2 linked regions of the Sinobacterium norvegicum genome follow. The protein of the gene in region 1 interacts with the protein of each later gene in a pairwise test. Links are inferred from orthologs where the notes say so. Each region holds a gene or a part of one and is shown on either strand. Other genes may lie near its edges.

Evidence for each region. Proteins that work in one complex are often made in the same cells at the same time.
Region 2: the proteins of minC (region 1) and L9P87_RS02630 interact in binary tests that used the Escherichia coli proteins (3 or more experiments, as listed by UniProt). The link is inferred for Sinobacterium norvegicum from one-to-one orthologs.

What each region holds. Positions count from the first base shown.
Region 1 is NZ_CAKLPX010000003.1:214,685-223,103, reverse strand. The notes cover bases 3,047-6,019. They hold minC (septum site-determining protein MinC), read right to left. Parts: upstream 4,905-6,019; coding sequence 4,188-4,904; downstream 3,047-4,187. Other genes in these bases: L9P87_RS12935 (YebC/PmpR family DNA-binding transcriptional regulator), read right to left, coding at 5,200-5,919; minD (septum site-determining protein MinD), read right to left, coding at 3,338-4,153; minE (cell division topological specificity factor MinE), read right to left, coding at 3,084-3,341; L9P87_RS12955 (tRNA dihydrouridine synthase), read left to right, coding at 3,047-3,079. In the rest of the region: oadA (sodium-extruding oxaloacetate decarboxylase subunit alpha), read right to left, coding at 1-1,564; L9P87_RS12960 (OadG family protein), read right to left, coding at 1,615-1,860; more of L9P87_RS12955, read left to right, coding at 2,129-3,046; L9P87_RS12930 (DUF924 family protein), read left to right, coding at 6,093-6,632; L9P87_RS12925 (helix-turn-helix transcriptional regulator), read right to left, coding at 6,641-7,663; L9P87_RS12920 (LysR family transcriptional regulator), read right to left, coding at 7,708-8,419. UniProt on the Escherichia coli protein: Cell division inhibitor that blocks the formation of polar Z ring septums. Rapidly oscillates between the poles of the cell to destabilize FtsZ filaments that have formed before they mature into polar Z rings. Prevents FtsZ polymerization.
Region 2 is NZ_CAKLPX010000001.1:606,150-612,010, forward strand. Bases 1,081-4,054 are described here. They hold L9P87_RS02630 (EutN/CcmL family microcompartment protein), read right to left. Parts: upstream 2,732-4,054; coding sequence 2,429-2,731; downstream 1,081-2,428. Other genes in these bases: L9P87_RS02625 (aldehyde dehydrogenase family protein), read right to left, coding at 1,081-2,325; eutM (ethanolamine utilization microcompartment protein EutM), read right to left, coding at 2,739-3,020; eutM (ethanolamine utilization microcompartment protein EutM), read right to left, coding at 3,045-3,335; pta (phosphate acetyltransferase), read right to left, coding at 3,363-4,054. In the rest of the region: L9P87_RS02615 (iron-containing alcohol dehydrogenase family protein), read right to left, coding at 1-56; ethanolamine utilization protein EutJ, read right to left, coding at 43-915; more of L9P87_RS02625, read right to left, coding at 937-1,080; more of pta, read right to left, coding at 4,055-4,340; ethanolamine utilization cob(I)yrinic acid a,c-diamide adenosyltransferase EutT, read right to left, coding at 4,337-5,161; ethanolamine utilization acetate kinase EutQ, read right to left, coding at 5,166-5,819; L9P87_RS02660 (EutP/PduV family microcompartment system protein), read right to left, coding at 5,842-5,861. UniProt on the Escherichia coli protein: Probably forms vertices in the bacterial microcompartment (BMC) dedicated to ethanolamine degradation. It may be involved in transporting positively charged molecules into and out of the BMC.

The DNA.
Region 1 (8,419 bases):
CGGCGGGTGCTGCAGCGGCGACAGGAGCGGCAGCAGCAACCGGTGCAATATTCGACACATCGCCACCTTCAGCTACCTGAACAACATACTGTTGGCCACTGACCGTGACGGTATAGACTTCTTCACCACCTGCAGCGACAGGTGCCGCAGCAACAGGCGCCGCATCGGCAATGGTCGGGACCGGTTCAAAGGCGTCAGGGTTATTACGGTTTTCAAGAAACTTCAAACCAATCTGCGGAAACAGTGCATAGGTCAATACATCGTCGATCTCAGCGTCAGCCAAAGTAATCGATTTCTCACCAGCTAACTGCTTGAGCTCAGCGGTTAGTTTGTCGACCTCTGCATCGATTAAATCAGCGGGGCGACAGGTGATGGCTTCAGCACCGTCAAGCACCCGAGCCTGAAGCTCAGCGTTAACGGCAGCAGGCGCCGCGCCGTATTCACCCTTCAGCACACCGGCGGTTTCCTTGGTAATCGACTTGTAGCGTTCACCGGTCAAGACATTTAACACTGCCTGGGTACCGACAATTTGCGAGGTCGGCGTTACCAGCGGCAAGAACCCCAGGTCTTCGCGAACACGGGGGATTTCAGCCAGCACATCATCCAGCTTATCGCCAGCACCCTGCTCTTTCAGCTGACCTTCCATATTCGTCAACATGCCACCAGGCACCTGAGCAACGAGAATACGTGAATCGACGCCACGTAAAGAACCTTCAAACTTGGCGTATTTCTTTCTTACCTCACGGAAGTAAGCGGCGATATCTTCCAGCGCTTCGATATCCAAGCCGGTGTCGCGGTCGGTGCCTTGCAGCATCGACACAACAGATTCTGTCGGCGAGTGGCCATAGGTCATCGACATTGATGAGATGGCGGTATCAACGTTATCGATACCCGCTTCAACAGCCTTGAGAATAGTGGCAGTTGATAGACCAGTGGTCGCATGGGCATGCAACTGAACCATCAAATCGGTCTCAGATTTCAAGCGGCTAACCAATTCAAAAGCATTGTAAGGCGTTAGCAGACCAGCCATATCCTTAATGACAACAGAGTCGACGCCCATATCTTCCTGGCGCTTGGCCAAATCAACCCACATATCAATATTGTGAACCGGGCTGACCGTGTATGACAGCGTGCCCTGAGCATGCTTGCCTTGTTTTTTCACCGCCTTGATGGCTGTTTCTAGGTTACGGGTATCATTCATCGCATCGAAGACGCGGAAGACATCCATACCGTTAACAGCGGCGCGCTCGACGAACTTTTCAACAACATCGTCGGCGTAATGACGGTAGCCCAAAATGTTCTGGCCGCGGAACAACATCTGCTGTGGCGTATTAGGCATCGCCTCTTTCAAAAGACGCAGGCGCTCCCATGGATCTTCACCTAGGTAGCGAATACAGGAGTCGAAGGTTGCACCACCCCATGTCTCCAAAGACCAGAAGCCGATCTTATCGAGCTTCTCGGCAATAGGTAGCATGTCGTCAATACGTAGACGCGTGGCAAATAAGGACTGATGAGCATCACGTAATACAACATCGGTAATGCCTAACGGCTTCTTATCATTCATGGTATTCAACCTTCTAACGAGTAATTTTCAATTCTGACGAACAGGGCAATCTATTTGTGTTTTTTACGGTATTGATGAATAGCCGTTGTGATTGCCGCCGTGAGTTTAGGGTCAACGGCAGGGGCCGCAGTCGGTCTAGCTGACGCAGTCGTCACCAGGGTTTTCTCTGGCGCTACACGCTGCACAATCGCCGACATAATCTTGGTAACAATGACCAGAATGGTCAAGAAGACAAAAACTGACCCCATGCCGAAAAGCATCAGGTCGACGCCCTGCTGTAATACTGTCTGTTGCATTGACTCTCTTTCCTGCCGCTATGCACCATGACTGGCGATAACAGTTATTCCAAGTGGATTATTGCGTCACTGTACAGGCTATTATTGTTGTAATCAAACGGTAAAAAAGCTTGTAAAAAAACTACTAAAACCCGCAGTAATGTAGTTTTGACAGCGCTGTCATTATAATGACGCATTTTACCGCCCACTGTCAATATTTAGGCTATAATGCCGCGCTTATAGCCGATATCGATCTATCGGCCAACCATTGCAGGCATTAGCAGTACTCATGAACAGTCAAATTATGTTGGCGCCGATGGACGGCGTACTCGATCACACCATGCGAGACCTGCTATCAAGCCTGGGTGGCATCGATCGCTGCGTGACCGAATTTGCCCGTGTCACCCAGACCCCGCTGAACAACAAGCGGCTCAACACCATCTACCCTGAAATTCATCGTGGCGGCCATACGGCCGGCGGTATCCCCGTCTATTTACAGTTACTCGGTAGCGACCCGCAATTAATGGCCCAAAGCGCCGCTCTCGCCGCCGACAGAGGCGCCGCTGGTATCGATATCAACTTTGGCTGCCCGGCTAAATCAGTGTGCAACCACCGCGGCGGCTCCATCTTATTAGAAGAACCGGCACTGGTTGAGCAAATTGTTGCCCGTACCCGCCAAGCGGTGGATGACGCAGTCCCTGTGACGGTTAAAATTCGCCTAGGCTTTAATGACAGTGATAATTTCAACGACAATATTCAGGCCATTATCAACGGCGGCGCCAATGAACTCTGTATCCATGCTCGCACCCGCAAGCAGGCCTACCAGCCCCCGGCACACTGGCATATGATCAACGCCGGCGACTGGCCGATTAATATTATCGCCAATGGCGAGGTCTGGAACTACCAAGATTACCTGCAGTGCCGTAAACAAACCGGCAGCCGCGATATCATGCTAGGCAGGGGCGTCATTGCCTGCCCCGACCTGCCGATGATGATCAAAGCCCAACGACTCGGGCTCGACTACCAACCGATGCAATGGCAACAGATATTACCGCTGCTAATCAGGCTCCAGCAAATCAATATTGAAGCCTACCCCAGCAAGCATGCCGGCAACCGCACCAAACAGTGGTTGATGTATATGCAGGAGCAATACAGTGAGGCGGCAGCAACCTTCGAGGCGGTCAAGCGGATGAATGATTCTGCAGAGATTCTCCGCCTGCTACAACAACAGCTGAATTAACGGACTAGTCGGCACGCCCAGGCAGTGTCACATTCAGTTCCAACACCGAACAACCATCACTTTGATCGACTTTAACGTCGATGTCCTGCTGGTCAACCTCGGCATATTTCCGTATCACAGCCAGCAACTCCTGCTGCAACTGCGGCAGGTAACTCGGCTGATGCCGACGACTGCGCTCATGGGCAACAATGATCTGTAACCGCTCCTTGGCAATAGTGGCACTGTCTTTCTTGTGACTGACAAAGTAGTCGATGAGGCTCACGCTGTTCTCCCTAACAAACGGTTTAAAATTCCTTTTTTCTCGACCGTGATAAAGCGATGAGCCACTTCCTCACCCAATAAGCGTCCAACAGCGTCTTGGTAGGCCAAGCCAGCACGACTATCTTGATCATGAATAACTGGCACTCCCTGATTGCTGGCTTTCAAAACGGATTCCGATTCGGGAATCACACCCAGCAGGTTAGTGGCCAGTATGCCCTCCACATCATCGATTGCCAGCATATCACCTCTGGCAACGCGCTCTGGATTATAGCGGGTAATCAACAGCAGTTCATCGACCCGCTTACCCTGCTCGGCCCGGCGTGATTTACTCTGCAAAATACCGAGGATACGATCAGAATCACGCACCGAAGAAACCTCGGGGTTGGCAACAACAATAGCTATATCGGCAAAATATAGCGCCATAAAGGCGCCGTGCTCAATACCAGCCGGGGAGTCACAAATAATATATTCAAAGCCGTCATCGACCAGCTCGGCTAAGATCCGCTCCACCCCCTCTTTCGTCAAGGCATCCTTGTCGCGGGTTTGCGAGGCTGGCAGAATAAATAAATTTTCGCAGCGCTTATCCTTAATCAGCGCCTGATGCAACGTCGACTCTTGATTGATTACATTGACAAAATCATACACCACACGACGCTCACAATTCATCACCAAATCGAGATTACGCAGGCCGATATCAAAATCAATCACCACCGTTTTTTTGCCACTAAGTGCCAGGCCGCTACTGATTGCAGCGCTGGTTGTCGTCTTACCGACACCGCCTTTACCCGAGGTTACTACAATAATCTTAGCCATACCGAAACCCTTAAAAAATTAATATCTAACCGTATTACATCGGTTGTATCGTCAGCGCCTGCTGTTGTTGCTGAATATGAACTGCATGCTGCCAGTATTCCTTACTCAACTCATCATAGAGAATGAAAGTACCGGCAATCGACACCAGCTCAGCCTCCAGACTTTGGCAGAATACCCTGGCGCTTTTAGCCCCCTTCACCCCAGCCAAGGCACGGCCACGCAAAGCACCATAAATATGAATATTGCCATCGGCCAAGACCTCGGCGCCGGCAGAGACGGAACCCACAACAATTAAATCTCCACCCTGGGCATACACCTGCTGACCAGAGCGAACAGGCTGTTCGATAACCGTGTCCTTGCGTGATGGGGTGCTATTATTTTTGTGAGCTTCGGGCAGGCTGGGCAGCGCACTTTTTGTCGAACGTCTCGGCGACAAAATAGCCACACGAAGATTCTGCGCCTGCTGCTGCAACTCAATATTGTTACTACGGACAGCTATTGGTAACAAACCATACTGCCGACACAGCATCAGCGCCGTATCGAGAGGAAAATTGGGGCAATCGGGCCGTGCATCAATGATGATCGGCGTCTGCTGAAAAAAACCTGGGGCCTTCGCCACAGTCTCTATCAACGTTTTTTCAAAGGCAACGGCCTCAAAAAATGTTAACTCCAGATGAGTAATCGCTTGCTGACCACTTTTTAAACGAAAACAACGACGACTACTTTTACTGTTAATACTGGTCGAGATCATAAAAACCCTACTTTTATAACGGCAAATTAACATCGCAAAGGAATCCACGAACACTTTATAACGACTTAAATCAACCTCGGCAAGTTACCATTTATACGCCTTTATAGTTTCACGAAAAGCATCACAAAAATGAAATAAACTCGTTATAAACGGCTTAAATATTTTACAAATATAACTAACAAAACTAGTTAGCTTCTATGATGTAAGGGGATGAATCAAAGTACCTTAACAAGAAATTCAAGCAAAAAAAAAGGCCGGCATATGCCGGCCTTTCTAACCTTCTAATTGGTGATACTTATTCAAATTCGGCGTTGTGGAAAACGTTTTGCACGTCCTCCAAATCTTCCAGCATGTCAACGAAGCGGTCGAATATAGCAACATCTTCACCTGTCACAGGGGCGGTATTCTGCGGCACAAATTGAATTTCATCGACATCGAATTCGATCTCACCAAAGGCATCAAGCAGTGCCTGTTTGGCCTTAAAATAGTCTGTATTAGGTGCGAAAACCGTAATTTTACCGTCTTCATTTTCGATATCGTTGACATCAACATCAGCCATCATCAACGCCTCGAGTGCCGCCTCTTCATCATCACCGCTGAATGCCAAAATAGCGCTGTGATCGAACATATGGCTGACACTGCCCTGACCGCCCAGTTTGCTCTTACACTTGGTAAAACACTGTCGAACATCACCAAAGGTACGGTTAGGGTTGTCGGTTAAGCAATCGACAATCACCATGCAGCCACCGGGGCCAAAGCCCTCATAGCGAGCCGTCGCGAAGTCTTCGCCACCGCCACCTTTGGCCTTGTCTATCGCCTTGTCGATAACATGGCTGGGAACCTGATCCTTCTTGGCGCGATCAATCAAACTGCGGAGCGTCAGATTACCTTCGGGCTCGACGCCGCCAGCCTTGGCGCAGACGTATATCTCTCGACCATATTTACTGTAAACCCGCGCCTTGGCGTCTGAGGTTTTGGCCATCGATTCTTTACGGTTCTGATACGCTCTGCCCATTATCCATTCCTATCAATATGATCAAAACAATGATTTTAACGCCATTCTACGGCGGAGTGAACCTTTTCACCCAAGACAAGCCCTGCTTTCTCCCTCTAGCAATCAATTAACCGCCGAATATTGCCCAATTGTGCTAATTTAGAGGCAAAGTGGTCAAACAGCAGAGGCAGAGTATGCATTATCAGCAGGTATTACAGTTTTGGTTCGAGCAGCTCACTCCCAAGCAGTGGTGGCTGAAGGATGAAGACATGGACAGCCTTATCTGCAACCGCTTTGGCGACCTACACAGCCAGGCGCATCAATGTGAGCTATTCGACTGGCGACAATCAGCCAAGGGGCGATTGGCCGAGGTGATTGTGCTCGATCAGTTCTCACGCAATATGTTTCGTGACACCCCGCAATCCTTTGCCAGCGACAATCTTGCCCTTGTCCTGGCGCAGGAGGCCATTGCCATCGGCGCCGACAAAAAGCTTTCACCCGTAGAGCGCACCTTCTTATACATGCCTTTTATGCACAGCGAATCGAAAGCCATACACCAGATAGCCGAGAAACTATTCAAGGCCAATGGCAACGAGGATAACTACCGCTTCGAGTTGAGGCATAAAGAAATCATCGACCAATTCGGCCGCTACCCTCATCGCAACATGATTCTAGGGCGGCAATCCAACGAACAAGAACTCGAATTTCTAAGCCAGCCGGGCTCCAGCTTCTAATTCGAAAATCAGCTTTGAGCGCCATGTTGACGATACTCTCGTGGGCTCATGCCTGTCAGTTTTTTAAACGCCCGAGAAAAGTGCCCTGGCGTTGAATAGCCTAACAACTGTGCTATATCAGTAAAGCTGTCGCCACTGCTCAGCACCAGCGACGCCATCCTCTGCTTCAGCAGACCATCGACAAAGGCGTTATAACTAGTGCCTTGCGCCAACAACCGACGCTGCAGAGTTCTGCTACTGACCCCCAACAACACCGCCGCCTTATTAATCGGCATTCGCCCGTAATCAATATAAGGCTTTAATAGTACGGCTATATTCGCCGTCGATAAATCCTCTCCCTGTAACGCACTGTCATCGCTAAAACCCGTTTGATGATTGAGAAACACCAAGTTTTGAACAGTTAAATCCTTGGCAATAACAATCTTTGTCTGCGAGTGCTGGCAATAAATTTTGCAACGCCGCCCCAGCAACGCCTTAAAATCATCACTGACGGCATCCGACTGCATAAACACCTCTGTCGGCTGCCAGTCAGTCCCCGTTAGCATTCTGATCATTTCGATCATGAACGACAGGGCCAACTGCTCGGGGAAGAGCGTACTTTTACTATCGAGATAGACCTTCTTTTGTACCAATTGGTAGTGATGCTCGGTCTGCGCAAGCGCCACCCTGTCGGAATATGACATCGAGCGCGCAAACCCCATCAACACATTGAGCGACTCGGAGAAGCTTCCCGGCAGCTGGTCGACAACGGTCGGACAAAACGTTTGTGCCAGGAAATCCTGGGATATGCGGAATAGAATTTGACTGCCCTGATCTTCCACCAGTGCATTAATCAACTGGTGCCACGACTCCTCTGTGATTACCCGATGATTATCAATCGCCTCCAGCGGAAACTCGCAACGCTCTGCCAACGAGTAGACATCGATGCCCAAAGCCTGTAAATGATTGACTACTATCGAGATTAACCCAGTGTAGGCAACCTGAACCTGTCGCGGCATGATGCTGACCCAAAATTTATACAGAGATTGCATTTAACGCCATCGGCCCCGTCTTTTCAATCCGGCCAAAGGCGCTATTAACGGTTGAATTTAGTCTTTAAATATTCAATAAACACCGACAGCTTCGCCGGCATCTGACGACGGTCGGGGTAGACCATCGAAATAGGATAGCTATTAATATGGTAGCCCGGTAACACCACCTCCAGCTCCCCCTTGGCCAACTGCTGCTCGACTGCAAAATCCGGTAACATGGTGATACCACCACCATTGATTGCCGCCTCACGCAGCGCGATGGCATTATTACTGCTGATCTTGCTGTTAATCTTGCTCTCATAATAACTGCCGTTTTTTTGCAACACGACCTGTTCAAAGGGCGCAGTGTCCTCCTGTTGCCAGCGCAGGTATTGATGACTCTCTAAATCAGCAGGTGCCAGCGGCCGCCCAAAGCGATTGAGATAACTTGGCGAGGCACAGATCAATACTTTTACCGTACACAGGTGCTGGGCAATCATTGTCGAATCAGCCATCTCACCCATGCGCAGCGACATATCGAAACCCTCTCCAATCAAGTCACTCTGCAGTTCAGTGAGGTGAAGATTTACCGTCACGTCGGGGTAGCGCAGTAAAAATTCCGGCATCATTGCCGCCAAGGTGGCATTGCCAAACATCGGTGAGGCACCAATTTTCAGCACCCCTGTCGGCGCCTGTTGTACCGCAGCCACCTCGTGCTCGACAGCGTCCAACTCATGCTGGATGGCTAAACAGCGCTGATAAATACCCTGGCCAGCC
Region 2 (5,861 bases), on another replicon or contig:
TGGTCTATTGTTGACAAAACAATGTGTTCGACATCATCAATACTAGGCAACGCCATTCACCCCTACATTGCTTGATGTTTCATCTGCATATGGCTGAAGCATGCTGGTATGACTTAAACCACTACACGCTATGGCCAAGGGCGTTAAATAGAGAGGAAAATCAGGCAGAATAATATTTTTGTCATCCATCACTTCAGCAAAGACTCTGTCTATCTCAGGAAAACAGCAGGTACCTCCGGTCAAATATATTTCATCAATGTCATGATCTGAAACATGCTGTGTAATGATGTCTGCAAACTTTTCAATCACCGGTTTAACGATAGGCATTAGCTGTGCATTTTTAGATGATTTCTTTAATCGCTCTGCCTCGTCAAAACTAACATGTCTATTGCCAGCAATCGTTAGCGACATATGAGTCCCACCAGTTGGCTCATCGAAGGAGTGGGTAATTGTATGATTTTTAATAATTGCAGTGCCCGTGGTGCCACCGCCAATGTCAACTACGGCACCAGCAGAAACATTGAGTAATTCCGCAACACTAGATGGTTCATCCCGAACCTCCCCAATCATAACCCCTGCAGACTCAATCACATTGGTAGATATACGAGCATCGGTACCTGGCGGGAAAGAAGTATTGACCACTTCAACAGAGATATTCAGTTTCTTCTCTACTTTATCAAGCTGCTGCCGTACTAATTTACACGCATTATAATAATCGACGACAACGCCATCTTTGACAACACTTGCCCAGTCCAAGAAGCAGGCGATAGGCCAACCCGATGGATCAACAACCATTGTCACAATATCAGCAGTACCCAAGTCTACCCCGACAGTGTAATCACCGTCGCAGTGAAAAGGGCTGCAGTCATTGACAATAGTATGAGCCCTCATAAGTCTTCGATTTATAGCTTCCATGACAACAACCTATTTCGATTATTATACGATTCTAAATGAGTCGATCATGGTACAGCGGCGCTTGCGCACAAATGTAGCGGCGTTAGTTACCCCCTCACCTGTGGGAGTCGATATAGTCATTGATGTCCACCCCTCACCTCCCGCACCCAAACCAGCTAAACATGGTCCGTTTTTTACAAATAATGAGCAGTTAATCTCATAAGCCATGCGTGACAGATTATCGATATTGGTAGAGTGCATGGCTGCGGTGTGCCTGTTACCCTGCTCTAACGCAACACCCCAGTCAATTGCTTGATCTACATCCGATGCGCGAATAAACGCTATGACAGGCATCATTAACTCGGTTACTGCAAACACATGATCTTTATTCCCCTCAACCACTAACAAACGGGTTTCTTGCGGTACATTAAAACCCGCAGCCTCGGCAATAACAGCAGCATCTTTACCCACCCACTGAGAGTTCACTCTTGGATTTTGTGGATAATCTTTGAGCACTAATTTGGCAACGGCCTCCGCTTGGGATGAAGTGATTTCAACAGCACCATGACGACACATGGCAGCCATTAACTGATCTGCGACTGACTCAACGACAATAATTTCTTTCTCATCAGCACAGATAATATTGTTATCAAAAGATGCGCCCTGAACAATACTGACTGCCGCACGCTCAATATTTGCGGTTTCATCAACGACCACTGGAGGATTCCCCGGGCCAGCTGCAATCAAACGCATATGAGTCACAGCGCGTGCAGCATCGACAACCGCATCGCCGCCGGTCACCACAAGTAGCTTCAAATCATCATACGTGAACAGTTTATTCGCGTTATCTAAGTCGGGATTGGTTACTGTGGTGACGAGGTTAGCTGGCCCGCCAGCACCCACCACAGCCTCGTTAATCAGCTGTACCGCTTTTTGGCTAACGGCCTTCGCCGCTGGGTGTGGTGCAAAAACAACAGCATTACCGCCGGCAATCATGCTAATCGAGTTATTGATAACCGTTGCACTTGGGTTGGTGGATGGTGTAACCGATGCAATCACACCCCATGGAGCGTTTTCCAATAAAGACAGGCCATTGTCTCCGGAGATAGCCTGAGGAATAACGGCTTCAGTACCTGGCGTTCTCATAGCTTGCAGGCGGTGCTTTATGTATTTGTCTTCTACTCGGCCAAACCCGGTCTCTGCCACAGCCATTTCTGATAACAGTCTTGCATTAGCCATGGTTGTTTTACGAATCGCATGGATAATTTTATCTCTTAAGGCCACCGAACCAATCTTTGTCTGAGCTAATTGCGCCGCTGATACGGCATCTTCGAGACGATCAAAAATACCGCAGCTATCGCCATCTATTTGTGGGCTATTTAATTGCTCAATAACGCGTTGAACAACCAGTGCTATTTCCTGTTGATTCATATTCACTCATCCATAAACTCGCACGGAGGCACAGGTTTACCCATAACAGTTACAATTAGCCTGTCAATGCCAATAGCCTGTCCCCAGGGTTAACTCATCCCTTCTATGTCAATTTTTTGCTGTAATCAATACCCGTACTGCTTGATACCTGGTCAATGATGCCAACGATCAATAAATCGATCGGCGGCGGCTGATCGGCATTTGTTAATACAACACGAGCACTACTGCCTGAGACAGTAAAAACCCATTCGCCAACTCCTGCCCCGATGATGTCACAGGCAACGGCAATTTCAGATTCCGCCTCCCCTGATGCATCCAGCATTTGTATCAGTGTTAATTTTCCCTGAGACAAACCGTCGAGTTTGGCGGTTGAGACAACCTGTCCAATCACTTTTGCTAACCGCATCGTCTAATCAGCCCTTTGCTTGCAGGGGGAATATCGCTTCAAGGTCATCATGTGGGCGCGGGATAACATGAACAGCCACCAATTCACCTAAACGTGTAGCCGCTGCTGCACCCGCATCCGTTGCCGCCTTGCACGCCGCCACATCTCCACGCACCGTTACGGTAACCAGGCCAGAGCCAATCTGCTGATAACCCACCAGCTGAACTCTGGCTGCCTTTACCATTGCATCTGCGCCCTCGATAAGTGCAGTCAGGCCCTTAGTTTCCAAAATCCCTAATGCTTCGTTCATTGTTGAGCTCCTAATAAAATGTTTTTATTTCTTTGACGTTTTTTTGATTGAAATAGGGAAAATATTCTCTAAATCACCATGTGGACGGGGAATAACATGCACAGCCACTAACTCCCCCAGCCTCTCAGCCGCTGCAGCTCCAGCATCAGTAGCAGCCTTGCAAGCTGCGACATCACCACGAACTAATGCAGTCACTAAACCACTACCTATTTGATGGTAGCCCACCAACTCTACTCTGGCAGCCTTCACCATGGCATCAGATGCCTCGATCAAGCAGGTTAGTCCCTTGGTTTCTAATATTCCTAATGCTTCCATAACTATTGCTTCCTCTGGTTAAAAAAATTATGCCATACGTGATGCTAGGACAGTAATGTCGATGATGTCGTCGGCACTACAACCCCGAGATAAATCGTGAACAGGTTTAGCCAAGCCCTGCAACATAGGGCCCAATGCATCGTAACCACATAGTCGCTGGGCTACTTTGTAGGCAATATTTCCTGCGTTTAATGACGGAAAAATAAGTACATTCGAGTCACCCATTAACGGGCTATCCGGTGCCTTTTTTCTTGCAACATCTGGAGACACCGCTGCATCAAATTGTAATTCGCCATCCACCAACAGCCCCGGCTCTCGTGACTTTACCTGCTCGAAGGCATCGCGAACCTTTTGCACCATCGGATGCTCTGCACTGCCCTTGGTTGAAAAAGAAAGTAATGCAACCCTAGGAGAAATGCCGGTTAACCGTTGAAAATTATTCGCTGTGTCAATTGTAATATCGGCAAGCTGATCCTCATTTGGCAGCGGCACAACTGCGGCATCAGAAAATGCCCTTACCTCACTGCCATCGGGTGAAACCATAATAAAAAAACTCGATACCGTATTGGCCTTTTCCGCAAGGCCTACACAACGCAGCGCTGCCCTGATCACATCACCCGTGGTTGATAAATTTCCGGCAATACAGAAATCTGCATCCCCTTGGTCAAGCATCATTGAGGCAAAGAAGAGAGGATTCAGTAGCGCATTAATACACTCTTGCTGAGAAAAGTTTTTCTTGGAATTTTTGACACGATAAGCTTCACAATACGCGTCAAATTTTGCACTGGAGGCTGGATTGATAATTTGAATACCGGTGAGTGAGATACCACCATCAATGGCAATATCTCGTAACACAAAGGGGTTCCCGATAAGAACCGGAATCGCCAACCCCTGTGAACTCAGTTGTGACGCCGCCTCAACAACTCGTATATCGTTAGCGTCAGGGAGAACCACACGCTTTGGGTTTTTCTTACAGCTTTCTTTGCATTGCTCAATAAGTGTCATCGTGCAGTCACCTGCTGAAATATTTGTCGGTTACCGTTATAAAAAACCAGCAACATAATCATGATGATGTAGAAGGCACTGCTTAAACGATTCAACCCATTGGGAATATCTTCACGCTCGAGACGATTAGAAGTATCTATATAAGTTTGAATCGCTAGTAATTCAGTTTCGCGGCTCAAACACCTCAGTACGTTCAGCTTCGCAATACTCATACCCTGTGCCGTATCAGGCACAATATGATCATGCCCTAGGTGCTTCATCGGATTATGCGAAACCTGATGAATGAGGTTTTCATCAAGACCTCCCATAGTGAGGCTGTTAAGCATTTCCCCCGTCACCTCAGACTTCAGCATATGGCCGAGATACGATCGAATATCTTTAAGATAGCCCTCGACGACTAGCAAATCCGGGTGCTGTGAAAAGTCACACTGCGCCACAACAACCTGTGCTATCAGGCTGTCTATCTGGCCTCGCAAAACAATCTGGCGATGTGTTTTTAATACCAACTGGCTGCCATCGAGATGCGTCATCAAACCAGACTTATCGTGAACGCCGGAGCCGCAATACGAACATACCGTTTGCTGTCCGGCATCGACTGTGTTCAATGGGTGGACTCTGTCCCTTTGTTCCGGAGACTCAACACTATCTACATATACCTTGCCATCACTATCAATCCACTTGATTGTAATCGCCTTATCACTCAGCAACTGGCGTGCAGCAGGCGTAAGCAAATAACCCGCTGGCAAGCGCACTTCACCACCCTCACTTAAACTGAGGTGATCGTGAAGGTATTTGGGCGTGATATAAGCCTGCTCAGCCATCGCACTAAGCCCAATCTGCAGGATAAGTCACATAGACAAAACGCACATGCCCAGGACTACCGAATTCAATACTGGCCCCTTGGGGAATAAACATCACATCACCGGGCTTGCCAATAAATACCTGTTCACCTGATTTGATATGCAACTCACCTTCAAGTACAACGTCAATTTCGTCATAGGTTAAGGTCCACGGAAAAAAAGCATTGTTCCACTCTAGAAAACCCGTACCCATCCTGCTTTTATCAGCACTGCCTATAACATCTGCAATTTTGATATTCTTAACACCTGCTTCTTCGAAGTCTGCGAGAGATACACTCCCCCCTTTAACCAACACCACTCCGGCATCAGATACCAGCTTCACACCATTGCTATCCGAACTGTCTGTTTGAAACTCTGACACAGCCTTTTTAACTAATTGCTCAATTAATTTTGAATCATGTTTTCCTGGTGGCAACTTCCTTTTTACAGCATCAGTCACACTGTCATGGCTTGTGGTTGACGCCGCATCATCAGTACCGGCAATCAACTTAATATTGAAGCTGCTCATCAAGTCCTTTGCTTCAGGTGTAATGATTACCTGCTGCAAGTTGACCGACAACTGCACCTCTCCCTGCTTGTGCAACTTTCTAATACAATCTGCTGTTACTAACCGCTTCATCTTTATCTCCTAAAGATAAAATTTAGCGCATTAAAAAATTTT